3 regions of the Janibacter sp. GXQ6167 genome follow, and region 2 is predicted to be linked to each of the others. Evidence: riboswitches for the same ligand, from Rfam matches in the RefSeq annotation. Region 2 holds a riboswitch; each other region holds the start of a gene.
The links. Region 2 has a riboswitch for S-adenosylmethionine ahead of AB8K43_RS05790 (homoserine O-acetyltransferase). Riboswitches for the same ligand answer to the same signal wherever they lie in the genome.

Region 1 (5,861 bases), on a different contig from region 2:
GTGGTTCTCAGGCGCCGACGAGCAAAACCTCTCGCTGCTTGCCGAAGGGGCGACCGGCGTCGTCTCGGTCGTGGGTCACGTCGCGGGCCGCCAGTACGCCGAGATGGTTGCGGCGATGGACGCGGGCGACGTCGCGACCGCGCGGGAGATTCACCGCCGACTGATCCCCGCCGTCGATGCGTTGATGACCACCTCTCAGGGCGCCATCATGGCCAAGGCGGCGCTCGTCGAGTTGGGGGTCATCGAGCACGCGAGCGTGCGGCTGCCCTATGTGGAGGGTCCGCCGGAGCACCTCGACATCCTGCGCGCCGGACTACGTGAAGCGGGTCTGCTGTGAGCCACCCCCACCCGGACCTCGCCACGCCGCCGCCGCTTGAGAAGGGGGCGCTGCGCGTCACCCCGCTCGGTGGCCTCGGCGAAATCGGCCGCAATATGACGGTCATCGAGCACGACGGGCAACTGCTCATCATCGACTGCGGGGTCCTCTTCCCCGACGATCATCAGCCGGGCGTCGACCTGATCCTGCCGGACTTCGAGTCGGTGCTGGATCGTCTCGATGACGTCCAGGCCATCATCTTGACCCACGGGCACGAGGACCACATCGGGGCGGTGCCCTATCTGCTCGCGCACAAGCCGGATATCCCGCTGGTCGGTTCGCAACTGACCTTGGCGCTCGTCGAGGCGAAGCTCAAGGAGCACAAGATCACCCCCTTCACCCTCGGGGTGCGCGAAGGGGGGCGGGAGGAATTCGGGACCTTCGACTGCGAGTTCATCGCGGTCAACCACTCGATCCCCGATGCGCTCGCGGTCTTCGTGCGGACCGAGGCCGGGACCCTGTTGCACACCGGCGACTTCAAGATGGATCAGCTCCCGCTCGACGGCCGGATCACTGACCTGCGCGCCTTCGCCAAAGCGGGGGAGGAAGGGGTCGACCTCTTCCTTACGGACTCGACCAACGCGACCGTGCCTGGGTTCGTGCCGCCGGAGCGCGACATTTCCTCGGCGATCGACAAGGTCTTCCGGCACGCCGAGCGGCGGATCATCGTCGCGTGCTTCTCCTCGCACATGCACCGGGTGCAGCAGGTGCTCGACGCTGCGCAGAAGGCGGGCCGCAAGGTCGCCTTCGTCGGCCGGTCGATGGTCCGCAATATGAAGATTGCCGCTGAACTCGGTCACCTGCACGTGCCCGACGGCGTGCTCGTGGACGTCAAGAAGCTGAGCGATCTGCCCGACGACAAGGTGGTGCTGATCTGCACCGGGAGCCAGGGCGAGCCGATGGCGGCGCTGGCCCGGATGGCGAACCGGGACCACCGCATCGACGTCGGCGTGGACGACACGATCATGTTGCTGTCCTCGCCGATCCCCGGGAATGAGGGGTCGGTCTGGCGGGTGATCAACGGTCTGATGCGCCTCGGCGCACACGTCGTCCACAGCGGTGGCAGCGAGCGGGTCCACGTGTCGGGTCACGCAGCCGCTGGTGAGTTGTTGTACGTCTACAACATCGTGCGGCCGCGCAATGTGTTGCCGGTGCACGGGGAGTGGCGTCATCTTGTCGCGAACCGGGACCTCGCGGTCGCGACCGGTGTCCACCCTGATCACATCCCGCTCGCCGAAGACGGCGTCGTCGTCGATCTGATCGACGGAAGGGCTCGGATCGTCGGCGCCGTCCCTGCCGGATACGTCTATGTCGACGGGTCCTCGGTCGGCGAGGCCGACGAGGAGATGCTGAAGGACCGGCGAATCCTGCGCGACGAGGGTTTCGTCTCGGTTGTCGTGGTGGTCGACTCCACGACCGGCAAGGTTGTCGCCGGCCCGGAGATCACTGCGCGCGGTTTCGCCGAGGACGCCGAGATCTTCAACCAGGTGCGGCCGAAGATCGTTGCTGCGCTCGACGAGGCGGCCTCGAAGGGGGCGACCGATGTGTACGCGCTCCAGCAGGTCATCCGCCGGGCGATTGGCGGCTGGGTGGGCGGCAAGATCCGCCGCCGCCCGATGATCATCCCGGTCGTCATCGAGGCGTAGGGTTCGATTAGCGAGTGTGGAGCAGAGATAAAAGCGCCCACCGGTGTTAATCGCACCGGTGGGCGCGTCATCGAGATCTGCGAATCAGGACGGTTCGCTCGTCAGTTTCGGTGCCGCGGACTCTGCGGAACGGGTGGAGGGTGTCTTTTCCACATCCATCCGCTGGGCGCGGGCCCCGCTCCGGAATGGGCCGAGAGTGCCGTTGCGTCGTTCGAACGTGAGCTCCTCGGCTGGTTGCGGACTGTTTGGGCCGTCGGGGTCAATCGTGATGAACCGCTGCGTCCAGTAGGTCACGTTGCGACACCAGTTAAAACCCTGGGTAAAGGAGGCTTGGACGTGGAAGCCGCCGAGATAGAGCCGCTCGACACCCAAAGCATCAGTCTGCCGATCTTCGGGGTCCAGCGCGCAGTTGTAGGTCCAAGTGTACGGCGTGTAGATGTATCCGTCGGCCTTCCTCGCCGAAGCCCCTCGACCCTCGTACTCCCAGCACGAGGAGTGTCCGCTTCGGTTGGTCCAGGCAGCGGTCTGGTTGCCGATGATCCAGTAGGTAATCTTCGGATCTGCGATGACGGAGTCGTCGGTGATGTCATAGACATAGAGGCCATAAGGAGCGCCATCGGGACCTACCCCGTTTATGGTCGAGTCGACCTCCAAGGTGTAACCGCACCCGCCCTGCCATCGAGGAGTGTTTCGAACCCAACCGTTGATGCCAGGGTCTTTTCGAAGAGAGGCGGCGAAGGTGGGTGCCGCTGCACCGAAGGCGAGTATCGGCAACGACCATGCGGTGCCCTTAGCGACAGAGCGTCGGGAGATGGGACGTGAAGCCGCAGCGACGTGCGCTTGTCCTCTAGACATGTCCATTCTGTCCTTGAGTGTAGACAACTTACGGGGGCGCATCAGAGTAGGCTCGCTACTATTCCGCCAACGCTTCACGGTAACACAATCGGACCCGACCCCGACTCCCCAGTAACAATCTCGTCCATCATCCAGTGTCGGGCTGTAGGTTGTCTGGGTGGAAGTCTCCAGAGCGAAGGGCAGCGCGCGGAGAGTTTCTGGGACCCACGGTGCGTTACCCGCATTTACCAGGGGGACGGGGCAGCGACGACTTCGTGGCCGTCGGCGCGCCAGGCGCCCTCGGCGTCGCGGGTGTAGCGGCGCGACGGGCCGTTGGCTGCCAGAGAACGAACGGCCGCGATAAGTCGCTCGACGTGCTCCAGGCGGTTGCCGAGGCCAAGGCTCACGCGGACCGCAGCCGGAGCGTCGCTCCCTTCCCGCCGCAGCAATTCGTCGACGAGCAGGTGCGCGCAGAAGCGGCCATCGCGCACGCCGATGCCGTGCTCGAGGGACAGGGCCGTGGCGACGAGGTCCGCTTCGAGGCCCTCGATCGTGAAGGTGATCACGGGCACTCGCTCGTGGTCCTCACCGAAGATGCTGTACGTGCGCACGCCGTCAATCCCCGCGAGCCCCTCGCGCAAGCGAGCGAAGAGGGCGCTCTCGTGGGCCTCGATCGCCTCACCATGGCGGCGGAAGGTCGCGCACGCGGCAGCGAGGGCGACCGCGCCGAGGACGTTGGGGCTTCCCCCTTCGTGCCGCGCCGCACCTCGATGCCAACTCGTCCGCAGTGGCGAAACCTCCTGCGTCGCACCACCACCCGCGAGATAGGGCTCCGCGCGGTCCAGCCAGTCGCGACGGCCCGCGAGCACTCCGGCGCCGAAGGGGGCATAGAGCTTGTGTCCTGAGAAGGCGACCCAGTCGGCGCCCAGCGACTCGAGGTCGACGGGGCGGTGCGGAGCCAACTGCGCGGCGTCGATGACGACCCGCGCACCATGGTCCCGGGCGATCCGGGTGAGGCGCTCGAGCGGCCAGAGTTCGCCGGTGACATTCGAAGCCGCGGTTAGGACGACCAGCCGGTGCTCGGCCGGGATGGTGGAGAGCGCGTCCTCGAGGCTCACCTCGGCGTCGCGCACGGTGTAGGGGACCGGCAGGCGGGCGGTCTGAGCCTGCGGCCAGGGCAGGAGCGTCGCGTGGTGCTCGGAGTCATAGACGAAGACGACCGTGCCCGTCGGAAGCGCGCGGGCCAGCAGGTTCATCGAATCGGTCGTGTTGCGCGTGAAGATCACGATGTCGTCCTCGCGCGCGCCGACGTAGCGGGCGACCTCTTCGCGGGCCGCCTCGTAGGAGCCGCTGGAGATCTGCGACGCGTAGCCCTTGCCGCGGTGCACGGACGCATAGGTCTGGGACGCGATGTCGACGGCCTGCTTCACCGCGGCGAGGACGGGTGCCGATGCCGCGTGGTCGAGATTGGCGTGTTCGACGACTCGGCCATCGAGGGCACGGCAGGTCAGGCCCGCAGCGAGAGTCGATGGCACCAGCGACGGGGCGGCGACCTGGAGGTGAGCCTGGGGCGCGCCAGAGTGCGCCGAGGGGCGGGCTTCAGCCGACGCAGTGTCCTGGCTGGGCGCGGCCGTCGAGCGAAGGGCGGTGGTGTCGTGAGCCACTGACATGGCGCTACTCCTGGTCCGATCTGGGACCCGAGGTGTCACTCACGAGCCCGCGCTTGCCGCGCGAGCACTGCGCCCGCCGGCCAGGTCGTCACCCGGAGCACCCCACCGCGGAAGGAGGGTTGCCGACCAGCAAGCCGGGGCTTGATGCTGGCACTCATGACCTTGGGCGGAAACATAGCCCACCCCACCGGGCCCTTGTCGACGCCGGGCCCGGACTATCTCACCGGATGAGATCCACGGTGACTGGGTGACAGTGGGAGCGCCCGGGAATCCGGGCGTTCCCACCGTCACCCGGAGGCTGCCCGATCCGACAGCGGACCCGGGGGTGCTCCGCTGGAGGGAATTCCACGCCAGAGGGGAGTGTGGAAAGGCTCCGCCGGGGCCCTGGGCCCCGTACCGTTGATCTATGGGCGATGAGACGGAGCTTGAGCGCCTCATCGCGTCGGGTCGCTTCCCCTCAGTTGCCCAGTCCCGCGCGACCTCAGCGCAACGCCTTGAATCAGCCCGCGAGGCGCTCCGGTCCCACCGAGGAGGTGGGCTCGACGTTGTGGCTTTCGGGTCACTGGCGCGGGGAGAGATGACTGCAGAGAGTGACTTCGATTACCTCGTTCTCGCACGAGAATTGCCTCGAGATCCCCGCGCCACGATCGATCTGTTAAAGCGAGCGGACGCGATACGCCGTGACTGGGGGACAGGTGCAGGCCACGACGTGCGCCAGCCCGGGGCCTCCGGGTTGTTCGGGACCGCGGTTGGTGCCTTCGAGATGATCGATCAGATCGGGCTGCAGGCGGATACGAACCACTCCCTGACGCGCAGAATGCTCCTGCTTGAGGAGTCGACGAGCCTGATGGACTCCGAGGTGCATGCCGAAGTGGTGAGTGCTGCACTGGAGAGGTACCTCCACGTTGGACCCAAGCCTGCGTCGGACCCCGACAAGGCGCCGCGCTTCCTGCTCAACGACGTAGTTCGATACTGGAGGACGCTAAGCGTCGACTACCAGGCGAAGGCCCGCGATGGCGAGCAAGTCTCAGGCCTGCGGTATCTCAAGCTTGTGATCAGCCGCAAGGTGGTCTTCGCCGGGACCCTCATGTCGCTCGTGACCTGCGGCCTCGATGGCTGGCACAAAGCGACCGCCGATGACCTTCGTGCGCAGTTCGCGATGACGCCACTGGAGCGACTGGTGCAGGGTTACAGCAGGTTCGACGACAAGGGAAGGGAAGCAATCGAGGGTGTCATCGCTGTTGTGGACTACTTCCTCAAGGCCAGCGGGAACGCTGAGTGGCGCGACGCGGTGCGGCGAGGGCGCTCCGACGGCGCCGCCGTCGAAGAGTTCGA
Region 2 (5,861 bases):
TCCTCGCGTGGGAGAAGGGGATGGCTCCGGCCTCGTCCGGCACCTGGCCGGGCGGTGGGGAGTCCAAGCCCGGGGATCCCGCGTGGCAGACGGTGCGCTCGCACGTCGTGCGCGAGGACGGCTAACTCACCTCGGTGGTCCACCGACTTCACCACGCGGGTGCGGGTATCCACCGGGCCCCGAGGCGGGTCGTTCCTCGCTGCTGAGCCGAGCACGCTGCGTGGATGGAACGAACCCGCGTCAGCCAGGCCGCCGACCTCGCCGTGCTCTTGCCGTACATGCTCGGCTTTCACCCCAGGGACTCGGTCGTGGTGGCCGCGTTGGAGGGCAAGCGGGTCGGCCTGCTCCAACGTCATGACCTGATCCCGGAGCACGACAACCCCCGCCCCTTCGCCGCGGACCTCATCGAGCGCGCCCTCGCTCACCGCGCCGACGCCATCGTGGTGGTGGGCTACGAAGAGGCCAAAGGCGCGTGCAACGCCCTTCGCCGCGCGGTCGCGGCTCGGGCGCGAGCCCGCCGGCTGCCCGTGGTCGAGAGCATCGTCGTGCGGGACGGCCGGTGGTACGCCCCTGAGTGTCGAGACGGGTGTTGCCCTCGAGAGGGTGAGGACCTCCCACCCGCCGATCGCGTGCCGGCGGTCGCGAGTTTCGTCCTGCGCGGCTGCGTCCCGCTGGCCGACCGCGAGGCGGTCTCCGGCCAAGTGCGCCCTGGGACCGGCCTCCTCGTAGCCCCTGGGCGGATCGCCGCTGAGGCCAGTCGCTTCCTGGCGCAGATCGATGCCGCCGGTGGGGTCGGCGGGCTGACTGTTGATGGGCCGGCCTGGAATGTCTTCACCGGCCGCTCCATCGCGCGGGCCTGGCAGGCCATCCTCGATCCTGGCGCCGATGCGCTCGCCGTCGACGAGCTCGACGACGACGTGCTCGCCGGGGCGGTTGGGTCGCTGGTGGACCGGCAGTGGCGTGATGCTCTGATGGGTTCTCTCGCGCCGGAGACGATGCCGATGGATCGCTTCGCGCCGCGTTATCTTCGTGACGCCCGGGTCGCGACGCGCGCGTGCAGTTGGTCCGTCGCGGCGCGCTCGAGTCCCCTTGGGATGCTTCTCACTCCCTTCTCTCGCGAAGAGGTCGATGCCGGAGAGGTCGCCCTGGTGGGGGAGCGGCTCGCAGCCGTGGTGCGTCGAGTGGCCCCGGCGGACGCGGTCCACCTGCTCGTCGTGCTCGCTCACTTCTGGTGGTGGGTGGGAGATGGACCTCGGGCCGTGTCGTGCCTGGAGGAGGCCTTGAGCGTGGATCCCGCGCACCGGCTCGCCGCGATGATGTACCACCTGGTGAGCAACGGGGTCTCCATGCAGGAGATCGCCTGACCGCATGGTGGACGGCGGGGCTGACACCTGGCCGGTGGCGGTGGCTATAGTGGTCGGCAGGTCATGAGTTCCAGCGTCAAGCCCCGGCTTGCTGGGCGGCAACCCTCCTCGCGATGGGGTGCCCCGGGTGATGACCCGGTCTCACCGCGGTGGTGAGGCAACCGCGAGTCTCCCGGGAGCTTCGTACGATGAGTATTACCTCCGTACCCCCTACTACCACCCGCGCGTGGCGCGACGGCGACCACCCAGGTGAACGCCTCTTCGCCTCGCTCGGCCCGATCGAACTCGACGGCGGAGATCGCCTCCCCGACGTGGTCCTCGCCTATGAGACGTGGGGTGAGCTCGCACCCGATGGATCCAACGCGATCCTGATCGAGCATGCCCTGACCGGCGATAGCCATGTCGTCGGTGAGGCCGGGCCCGGCCATCCCACCGCGGGTTGGTGGGAGGGGCTGATCGGGGCCGGCGCTCCACTGGACTCCGATCGCTACTTCATCGTCGCCGCCAATGTGCTCGGTGGCTGCCAGGGATCGACCGGCCCGTCGAGCATTGCCGCCGATGGCGAGGCATGGGGCAGTCGCTTCCCCTACGTCACGATTCGTGACCAGGTGCGGGCCGAGGCCCTCCTCGCCGATCGCCTCGGGGTCGACCGCTGGGCGGCCGTCGTCGGCGGCTCGATGGGCGGGATGCGGACCCTGGAGTGGGTGGCGAGTTACCCCGAGCGGGTCGAGGCGGCGCTCGTCCTCGCGAGCACGGGCTACGCGACCGCCGAGCAAATCGGGTGGTGCCAGGCGCAGATCCTCGCGATCAGTAACGACCCGTGGTTCGCCGGCGGGGACTACTACGACGCCGAGCAAGGCCCCGACGCTGGTCTCGCGATCGCCCGCCGGATCGCTCACGTGACCTATCGCAGCGAGATCGAACTGCACGACCGGTTCGGTCGTCGCGAGCAGGGCGGGCCCGCGTCGAGCCGCGGCGGGCGCTATGCCGTCGAGAGTTATCTCGATCATCACGGGGCCAAGCTCGCCGGTCGCTTCGACGCCAACAGCTACATCGTCTTGTCGGAGGCGATGAACTCCCACGACATCGGTCGCGGCCGCGGTGGCCTTCGGGGGGCCCTCGCCGGTTTCGACGGGCGCCTCATCGTCGCGTCGGTGACCTCCGACCGGCTCTACCCACCCCGGCTGTCCGAAGAGATCGCGCAGGCTCGCCCCGGGACGGTGTTGCGCTCGATCGTGACCGATGTGGGACACGATGGGTTCTTGACCGAGCCCGACCAGGTCGCAGCCCTCTTCGCCGAACTGCTCGATCGATAGCCTGGGCGACGCCGCATCCTGCGCGGCGCTGGGTACCCGGTGTAGCGTCATCCTGCAGGCCAGGTGCAGGTAGAGCGGACAAGGAGAAGTCAGCGATGGCAATCGTCGTGGGATATGTCTCGACCAAGGAGGGCCGTGCCGCCCTGGAGCGCGCGGTCGCCGAGTGTCGGCTGCGCGGCGAGAACCTCGTGGTGATCAGTTCCGATCGTGGCGGGTCGAGCCTCAGCGGCGACGCGGCCCTGCGCAAGGAGAAGACCCTTGACGATCTGCGCCACGAACTGGCCGATTCCGGCATCGACGTCGAGGTGCGGGGTTTGGTGCGCGGCAAGGAGCCGGCGGACGACCTGATCGCGGTGGCGGAAGAAACCGACGCGGATTTGATCGTGATCGGGCTGCGTCGGCGCACCCCGGTCGGGAAGCTGATTCTCGGCTCCAACGCCCAGCGCGTGCTGCTCGATGCCCCGTGCGATGTGCTCGCTGTGAAGGCTCGCTGAGCAGCCCGACGCGCGTTTTGTCGGCCCATCGTTTTATAATGGTGGTCAATGACGCCCCGTCGAACGGGGCGCACCTGTTCCGAAGAGGGGCGAGCGGCATTCATTCGCTGCTGCGTCGTGGGGCGGGGAATGATCTCGCGACGAAAGGTTGTTGGTGACTCCTGTGTCCCCACGCTCCGGTCAGCCCGTGGCGGCCCTGCCCGCGGAGTTCGCCCACGAGGCGCTCCAAGCCCTGATCGTCACCGGTCGCACGACCGGAAGCATCACCGGCGAAGCCCTGAGCGACGCGGTGACGGCGGCCGGGGTGGCCCCGAACCGGTTGAAGGTGGTCCTGCGCGCGCTCGCGAGCCAGGACATCGACGTCGAGGTCCCGATGGCCTCGAGCGTGGCGGCGACGAGTACGCGGGCGAAGAAGACCGCGACCAAGAAGACCGCAACGACGAAGAAGGCTACGACGAAGACCACGACCGCCAAGAAGACGGCGGCCAAGAAGGCCGCCACGAAGACCGCTGACGCGCCGCAGGCCGCCGAGAAGGCTCCGGCGAAGAAGGCCGCGGGCAAGAAGACCGGAGCCAAGGCGCCGGCGAAGAAGGCCGCCGCGACGGCGACGAAGAAGACCGCGGCGCAGCCGGCTACCAAGGCGAGCGCCAAGACGACGAAGAAGACTGCCGCGAAGGCCGCGGCGAGCGCAGCCACCAAGAGCGCACCGGCCAAGAAGACCGCCGCGAAGAAGACGGCGGCGAAGAAGGCCGCGTCGCGGACGTCGGCGACGGCGGAGGAGACGCCCGAGGTCGAGGTCGAGGAGACGCCGGAGCCGACGGCCCCGGCGAGCGAGACCGACGAAAACGCCGGCTTCGTCTTGAGCAATGACGACGACGACGACGCGCCCGCCCAGCAGGTCGTGACCGCTGGCGCGACGGCCGACCCGGTCAAGGACTACCTCAAGCAGATCGGCAAGGTGGCGCTGCTCAACGCCGAGCAGGAGGTCGAGCTCGCCAAGCGCATCGAAGCCGGGCTCTTCGCCGAGGAGAAGCTCTCCTCCGGCGAGAAGATGGACATGAAGCTCAAGCGTGAGCTGTGGTGGATCGCCCAGGATGGCAAGAACGCCAAGAACCATCTCCTCGAGGCCAACTTGCGCCTCGTGGTCTCGCTTGCGAAGCGGTACACCGGCCGCGGCATGCTCTTCCTCGATCTCATCCAGGAGGGCAACCTCGGTCTGATCCGCGCGGTAGAGAAGTTCGACTACACCAAGGGCTATAAGTTCTCGACCTACGCCACCTGGTGGATTCGACAGGCGATCACCCGCGCGATGGCCGACCAGGCCCGCACGATCCGTATCCCCGTGCACATGGTCGAGGTCATCAACAAGCTCGCCCGCGTCCAGCGGCAGATGCTTCAGGACCTCGGGCGCGAGCCCACCCCCGAAGAGCTCGCCAAGGAACTCGACATGACCCCCGAGAAGGTCGTCGAGGTGCAAAAGTACGGCCGCGAGCCGATCTCGTTGCACACCCCCCTCGGTGAGGACGGGGACTCGGAGTTCGGCGACCTCATTGAGGACTCCGAAGCCGTGGTGCCGGCCGACGCGGTGAGCTTCACCTTGCTGCAGGAGCAGCTGCACTCGGTCCTCGACACGCTCTCCGAGCGCGAGGCCGGGGTCGTCTCGATGCGTTTCGGGTTGACCGACGGCCAGCCGAAGACCCTCGACGAGATCGGCAAGGTCTACGGCGTGACCCGCGAGCGGATCCGTCAGATCGAGTCCAAGACGATGTCGAAGTTGCGGCACCCGAGCCGCAGCCAGGTCTTGCGCGACTACCTGGACTAAGGTCGCCGGTTAAGCCTGCCTCGGATCACCCGGGGCAGGCTTTTCCATGCCTCGATGCCGTCGGTGGGCAACAGCGCGGCGCGAGCCTTGATGCCGAGACGGCGGCGCCGCCGGACCGAGCGGACGATGGCGTGGACATCATCGTCGACACCGTCGAGGTCGGTCCCGGGTGGGGCGTAGCGAGCCCGCTCGAGGGTCTGCACGACGTGCTGCAGGTGAACGGCGCTCTCGTCGTCGAACCCGGCCGAGCGGTACAGGGTCTCACCGGTTCGCCGAGGTGTCGCCCCGCCGGGGACCGGCACGTCCAGATCGGCGAGCGCATTGACGAGCGTGGCCCACTGCCCTTCGATCCGAGGTGGTCCCTGCTCGCGCCGGCGGCGGGACCGCACGACGAGCGCGGTGAGGGGCAAGATCGACGCGGCGGCCGCGAGCAGGAGCAGGACGACTGCGGCCCACATCAACCGACCGGGCCACGGGGACGCCTCGTCCGCGGACGCGGCGGCTGGGTCGACCGCGGCCGGGTCGTTCTCGGGGCGCGCCGCCGAGGTGGTCGGGGAAGGGGTCGTCTCTTCGGCCGTCGGGGTCGGCGTGGCATCGGTGGCCTGGTCGTCGGCCTCACGGCTGTAATCCGGCAGCGACGCTGCCTGGGCGCCGGGGGTGGGCTCGAAACGGACCCAGCCGTAGCGCTCAAAGTAGAGCTCCGGCCACGCGTGAGCGTCCGAGGCCCGCACGACCCGCTCTTCGCCGTCGGAGGTGCCGGGGAGGAAGCCCACTGCCATGCGAGCCGGGATGTCATTGGCGCGCGCGAGCAGCACCATGGCCGAGGCGAACTGCTGGCAATAGCCGACGCGAGTGCGCAAGAAGG
Region 3 (5,861 bases), on a different contig from region 2:
TTTTCTTTCAGCGCCGAGAATCGCAACGTCGAGTTCGGTCTTCTCGTACGCGACTCCGCCCTCGCCGAGTCAGTCGAGTCGACCATGGCCAGCAAGCACGGATCGCTGTACGAGCTGGCTTGAGCGTGGGCGTGCAACAACCTGCTGCCCGCCCTCTGCTCCAGCTCGTCGGAGGATAGGAGTCATGAAGAAGATGGCGGCGGATCAAGGCAGTTAATTAGCCAACTCATAACAGGATCGACCTGGCTTAGGTACTGACGAACTGTTACAACGGTGATCTCAGAGTCGCCGCCATGCGAAACTTTGTGGCGGTGAGTGACGATGCTGCTCAACGCTTGCAAGTCGTCTGCGTGGCGAGCCTCAAGCTCTGGCCACCACTCCGGATCGAGAGAGTCGAGTAGCTGTTTCAGGCGATCGGGATTGATGACGTTCACGCGGTCAAGTTGCTTGCCAACGTATCGCTGAAGACGCTTGTCGCAGTGATTTCGGGAGTACTCGCGAATGAGTTCCTTCACGCCCTGCTCGACATAGCCACTGACAAGTACCACGACGTAACGCGCGTAGTGAGACAGCAACTCACCATTCTGCGTACTCCCGTCGATGAGCCCGACTGCCGATTCCAGTCGATCACGCCGCCGCTTGACCTCGTTTCGGCCGCGAAAGTGTGCCATCAAACCAAGTCGCGGAATGCGGCGGTCGCCAGCTCAATACGCCGGCTCACACTGGTCTCGTCCGCCGTCGACTTGTCGATCGCTGATACATAATCTTCGTTCTTCAGCAAAGCCTCATATGCCTCCCTGAGTTGTTCCAGGTCGTTGATTGGACCCTTCTCGAGACGCCGCATGACCCCGACGAAGACCGAGTCGAGAATGGCGGCATTGAGTGGGCGTACCGGGCGAAACGCGGTCTTCCCGAGGGCTCCGTCCAATCGTTCCGCGGCTGCGCGAAAGAGGTCGAATAGCCCCTTGTAATCCGACCGATTTCGGTTCGCGTCGAGGTAGTGGTTGAGGAAGGACTTGAGCGGGCGCCTGTAGTCGGACAAGCTTTCGTAGAGCGCCAGGACTCGAAGGATCAGCTCGTGGTCCTTCAAGCGTGCGGAGGGGTCACCATAAAGATTGCGCCAGTGCATATCGGCCGCGGTCCGCCCGATCTCCTGGAGGAAGGCGCCGCTGTATAACGCAACGCGGATCTCCTGTGGTTGAAGAGGGCTACCCCCCGTATTGAGCCGTTCGAATATTGAGTACACAGCATCTTGGTTTCCGGCCGGGTGCTCTTGGCGCAGAACTGTTGCATGAATGATGCTGTCGTCTAGGCGCCGGCGATCCTCATCATCGAGATCTTGGTAGCGCATGCTTTGGAATGGTGCCTGGACATTCCGTAGTCGATAGTCCGCACCGGAGCGGTCGGGATTGTAGAAGGCCTGCAGCGTCTTGAGTCTTTGCTGACCATCCAGCACCAGCAGTTTGTTGTCCCTGTCCCTGACAAGGAAGATCCCCGGGACCGGGAGCCCCAGGAGTAGGGACTCGATGAACTTGTCCATCTGTGGACGGCTCCAGACGAACTTTCGCTGGAAGCCCCGAATGTCCTGGCTTCCCTCGAAGGTCGGATCAAATGTGGGAATAACAATGTCACCCTTTTGAAGGCGGCTCACCAGGCCGTCAACCGGATAGTCGGCACCGTAAGAGGTGATGTCGTAGGAGGTTGAAACGACCTCAAGTTCAGGATCGACGTCCAGGACGTTGTCCCGCTCGGTTTCGGCTGGGAAGTCCGCGTCGGCCTCGAAGTCGTGATCGGTCATGTGCCCATCATCTCACCGTAGGTGTGGCCTACGGCAAGAGAAGGTCGAGCGCGTGAGCTACCGCGGTCGCGGATATCCAGTCGGATGTGATGGCCCCTCGGAGTTCCTAGACCGGGTCGCACCTGGTTGGCAGTGCAGTCCCACCTCAGAGACCAAAGTAGTGGCGCGTGTCTCGAAAGCCCCCTCCCCGCACTCATCACACCCTCAATTGGGATTAAGGCGGAGATCATCCTGCAGTTCGTCTGCGCGCATGACCCCGGTGAGTTCACCGGCGCCTGCGCCTCATGGCGGACGGCAAGATCAACCCGGCGATCCACCACGCCGGCACCGTCGGTCTCGATGGAGTCGAGGCGGCTTTCGACGATCTCGCCACCGCGAACCACCATGCGATGGTCTTGATCGACCCGCGCGCGTGATTGACCCGGCCGAGCGCGAGCTAAGTCGGCGGCATTCCGCCGAACAGCGGCTTTAATTGGAGCGTCAGAGGCACGCTTTGACCGACCAACCCGCGGACTGGGAGCGGTTCGTCACCGAAGACGGGACCCGGCGATCGGCAGTCCTGGGCAAGCAGTGGCGATCCTTATGCGGCCGCCTCGTTCGGCGGGTTGAGGCAGGCAGGGGAGAAGGGGGGCACGAGGTGGGCTCGCGATCGAAGAGGTGGCCGTGGCGACGGAGCTCAGGCCCGGAGAAGAAGCTCTCGCCATACCAGTTCCAACTCCTCCAGCGGCTCCTCCACGCCTATCTCCAGGAGGAGGTCGGGACACTGGATGAGCTGACACGTTCGGAGTTGACCGCTCACACCGCGAGGTTCGCAGACGTCCTCGGTGCCAACGCGCAGAGCTGGCAGGAGATTGTCGAAGGGTTCTACGGCCCAGCGCTCGCGGAGTTGCGAAGCGCGAGAGACCGAGGTCCGGCTTCCGCGAACGACCCCGCTGCCACGCAGCAGCACCGGAACCCGGGCTCGGTTCGTCCCCCTTCTCCCGTCAGCCACCGACCGGCGGTGCAGGGCGAGCTTCGGCAACTGATCGACGTGCTCGGAGCCGAAGACGGCGACGACCGGGTCCAGATCCCGTGGAAGATCTTTGGCGGGCCGACCGAGACCAGCGAGTTCGACGACGAGGGTGAGTTCACCCGCTACTACTCATCGCCGGAGATGGGCGCGGACATGGTGTATGTCAACGGTGTCTTCGACTCCGCGGTCCTCGCGATCCGACCCGACGGGGGTCCGGGCTTTTACCCGCTACCGGACGCGCTCATCAAGGGATTGCCGCTCACGACCGCGACCCGAGCGGAGGTGCGGGAGTTCTTCGGAGAGCCAGAGGCCGAAGGCGCTGATTGGCTGCGGTTCGAAATCGACCCCTGCTTCATCTGGTTCGGTTTCGACGACGACCACATCAATAGCGTGTCGGTCATGATGGACGCGCCATAAGCGACGCGATCACTGAGGCCGGCGGGCACTGCTAATTGGTGGTCGTTACCACCATCGGAATCATGACGGCCGTCATCATCGCGGCGTTCAGGGACTCGACCGCCTTGCTGACGGCTTCACCGCTGGGGTCGGAGGCAGCGACCTGCTCGATGCGGTTGGCCAGGTCGCGCTTGCTCATTCCAGCGGCCTCGTCCTTGAGGACCGTGTGGGCCACGCCCAGGCCCTGCAGGATCGACAGCACGGTCGCGTCCTGCAGGGTCGGCGGCGCGCTTCCCGCGAGCACCGCGGCGAGGCGCCGGCGAAGCTGCTGCTCCGGGCCAGGGTTGAGGACCGGGTACCGCTCGGGGATCAAGCCCCAGGCCGCCTTCTCCAGGACCTTGATCACGCCCTGCGAGGCAAGCCGCTCGACGACCGCGCTCTCCGGGTTGAGCTTCCCGTCGCTGATCAGCGACGAGAGCTTCTTCCCGTCGAACTTCTTGGCGATCCGCTCTAGCCCACGGTCCAGGACCGGATCGCCGGTCGGCGTGCTGTCGACGACGAGCAGCCGCGGATTCTTGTCCGCCGTCACGTCGATCGCGCCAGCACGGATCAAGTCGCTCAGCATCGCCCCGACGAGGCCGTAGCCGCGCTGGGTCGTCATCCCTTCGAGCTTGCCGTCATCCTTCGTGAGTAGCAGGAAGACTTCGTCGGTCGTCGGCATCATCTGTCAGAGACTACGAGGGCGCACGGCTACGGCGCATCGTCTAGGAGACGGCCGTTAGATGACGACCCCCGTGACGCCGAGCTGACTCTGGCCGTCCGACGAGCGGCACGCCCCGATGAGCCTGGTCCCGCGGTTGACGCAGAAGACCTCACCGCCGATCGCGAGGATCCCGTAGTCATACAGCCGAATGTCGCGGCCTCCAGAGCGCTCGACAGCGCGGGCGAGGCGACCCGGGTCGTGATTGCAGAAGTTCATTGGCTTCCCCTCCGGGTCGGTCGTGCGTACACACCGGCCGCGAAGGGCGACGAACGTCAGCGGGATCGGTGCGGTCGCCCGCGCTTTGCGGACCTGGATGAAGTGGGCCTGGTGGCCTGGGTGATAGAGGGAGCAGACGGGCGAGCCGTCGACACCGCCGGCCGCGACTTCGACGACCTGGGCTGGCTGGGGCTGGTGCTCGGACATGGCGAACCTTCCATTCGTGCGTTCCCCGCGGCCTGCCCGCGGGGCAGATCTTCCTCCGGGGGCACCGCCGCACGCGGCGGTTGCCAGGCGACCTGCCGGAGGGCTTGTGGTCGCTCTTCTCGATCTACTGCTCACGCTACCGAAGGCCACCGACAACGGCCCGCGAACGGAAACATCGGTGTGCCCGAACGAAGCACCCGCAAGGCGTGACGTGTCGAAGCCAGGGCCGCATATCCACACGCCCAGGCCCTCCCTTCGGCGTACCGTGGAAGAGGGACAGATCTGTGACCCTGACGCCGGAGACCTGCCCCTACGGGTGCAGTGTTGCGCCCACCGCAGCGAGCGAAGGGGTCGCCATGTCCGAGCGTCGTTTCCCCACCTTCCCCGATCCCAGTGCGAACGCCGCCGTCCGCCGAGGCTTCGGAACCATAGGAGTCGCCGCGGAGAGGGCACTCCCGCCCTGGGTGATCCCGATCCTTCGGCGGCGGCCGCAGATCGCCTTCTTCGGGTACAGCACGTCGGATTACGACGGTGACCATACGAGTCAGGAGGACATCTTCACCTGCTCGCCCGTCACTGGGGTGATCGAGCGTGTCATCGACGATCGGGCGAACCTGACCTACGTCAGCGACCGGAATCCGTCATGGTCCCCGGACCGGACCCGGTTCATCATCCACCGAGGAAGCGAGACCGATCCGACCTCTCGACTCGTGATCGTTTCGGCGACCTCGGGCGCGACCCTGGAAGTACTCGGAGCGGGGCACTCTCCGGTCTGGGCGGATGTGGAGACGATCCTTCACCTCGGAGCGGTGGGTGACCCCGACGACGCCCGATGGGAGATCTTCGCTCTCAACCCGTCCACTCACGCGAGCGTGCAGATCACCGACCTCTCGCCGGGGTTCGAGATCACCGGACACGCCTGGCACCCGAGCGCGGGTTTGGCTCTCGCCCTCGTCGACCCGGCGGCTGGCGATGTGTCGGTGCGCGTTGCGTCCAGTGCCGCCGTCGCGGTCGCACGGGCTGGCGGCGTGCCGATCTCGAGCGCCGCAGTGGCACCGATTGGTCCTCCCGACACGCAACTGTCGAGCCCGGCCTTCTCTCCGGACGGAAGTCGGATCGCGGTCGCGACCTGGCAACCGGGGCAGGGCTCACGGGTCGCCGAAGTGACGACCGCGACGGGTGCGCTCGCACTGGTCCCGGGGCCAAGCGACCCCACCTTGAGTGACGGGGGCCCGGTCTACTCGCCGGACGGTAAGACCTTGGCCTTCGTCCGCGGCTATGAGGATGAGTGGTCGGAGATCTGGCTCTATCCAGTCGGGCCTTCGACGAAGTGGTCGCGTTTCTTCCGTCGCCGCCCATATCAACTCACCGACGACGCACGGGGCCGCTTTAAGGGAGCTCTCGACTGGTAGGTATCGGCGCAGATGCTAGAGCGCCGGGGCCGCCTGCGGCGACCATCAGATCTTCGG

Region 1: another riboswitch for S-adenosylmethionine. It lies ahead of AB8K43_RS10795 (aminotransferase class V-fold PLP-dependent enzyme); the one in region 2 lies ahead of AB8K43_RS05790 (homoserine O-acetyltransferase).
Region 3: another riboswitch for S-adenosylmethionine. It lies ahead of AB8K43_RS15050 (hypothetical protein); the one in region 2 lies ahead of AB8K43_RS05790 (homoserine O-acetyltransferase).

Annotation. Positions count from the first base shown of each region.
Region 1 covers NZ_JBGFSK010000006.1:142,310-148,170, forward strand. The annotation lists gene dapA (4-hydroxy-tetrahydrodipicolinate synthase) at 1-337, shown strand, start outside; gene AB8K43_RS10785 (ribonuclease J) at 334-2,022, shown strand; gene AB8K43_RS10790 (hypothetical protein) at 2,107-2,796, opposite strand; gene AB8K43_RS10795 (aminotransferase class V-fold PLP-dependent enzyme) at 3,102-4,526, opposite strand; SAM riboswitch class IV at 4,571-4,688, opposite strand; gene AB8K43_RS10800 (nucleotidyltransferase domain-containing protein) at 4,933-5,861, shown strand, end outside.
Region 2 covers NZ_JBGFSK010000003.1:169,636-175,496, reverse strand. The annotation lists gene AB8K43_RS05800 (YkvA family protein) at 1-125, shown strand, start outside; gene AB8K43_RS05795 (DUF4192 domain-containing protein) at 225-1,364, shown strand; SAM riboswitch class IV at 1,424-1,534, shown strand; gene AB8K43_RS05790 (homoserine O-acetyltransferase) at 1,553-2,680, shown strand; gene AB8K43_RS05785 (universal stress protein) at 2,776-3,174, shown strand; gene AB8K43_RS05780 (RNA polymerase sigma factor) at 3,329-4,996, shown strand; gene AB8K43_RS05775 (transglutaminaseTgpA domain-containing protein) at 4,993-5,861, opposite strand, start outside.
Region 3 covers NZ_JBGFSK010000015.1:9,266-15,126, forward strand. The annotation lists gene drmC (DISARM system phospholipase D-like protein DrmC) at 1-123, shown strand, start outside; gene AB8K43_RS15025 (HEPN domain-containing protein) at 183-671, opposite strand; gene AB8K43_RS15030 (DUF262 domain-containing protein) at 671-1,798, opposite strand; gene AB8K43_RS15035 (hypothetical protein) at 2,083-2,214, shown strand; gene AB8K43_RS15040 (hypothetical protein) at 2,436-3,227, shown strand; gene AB8K43_RS15045 (GPP34 family phosphoprotein) at 3,259-3,930, opposite strand; gene AB8K43_RS15050 (hypothetical protein) at 3,985-4,392, opposite strand; SAM riboswitch class IV at 4,404-4,517, opposite strand; gene AB8K43_RS15055 (hypothetical protein) at 4,677-5,804, shown strand; gene AB8K43_RS15060 (acyl-CoA dehydrogenase family protein) at 5,850-5,861, opposite strand, start outside.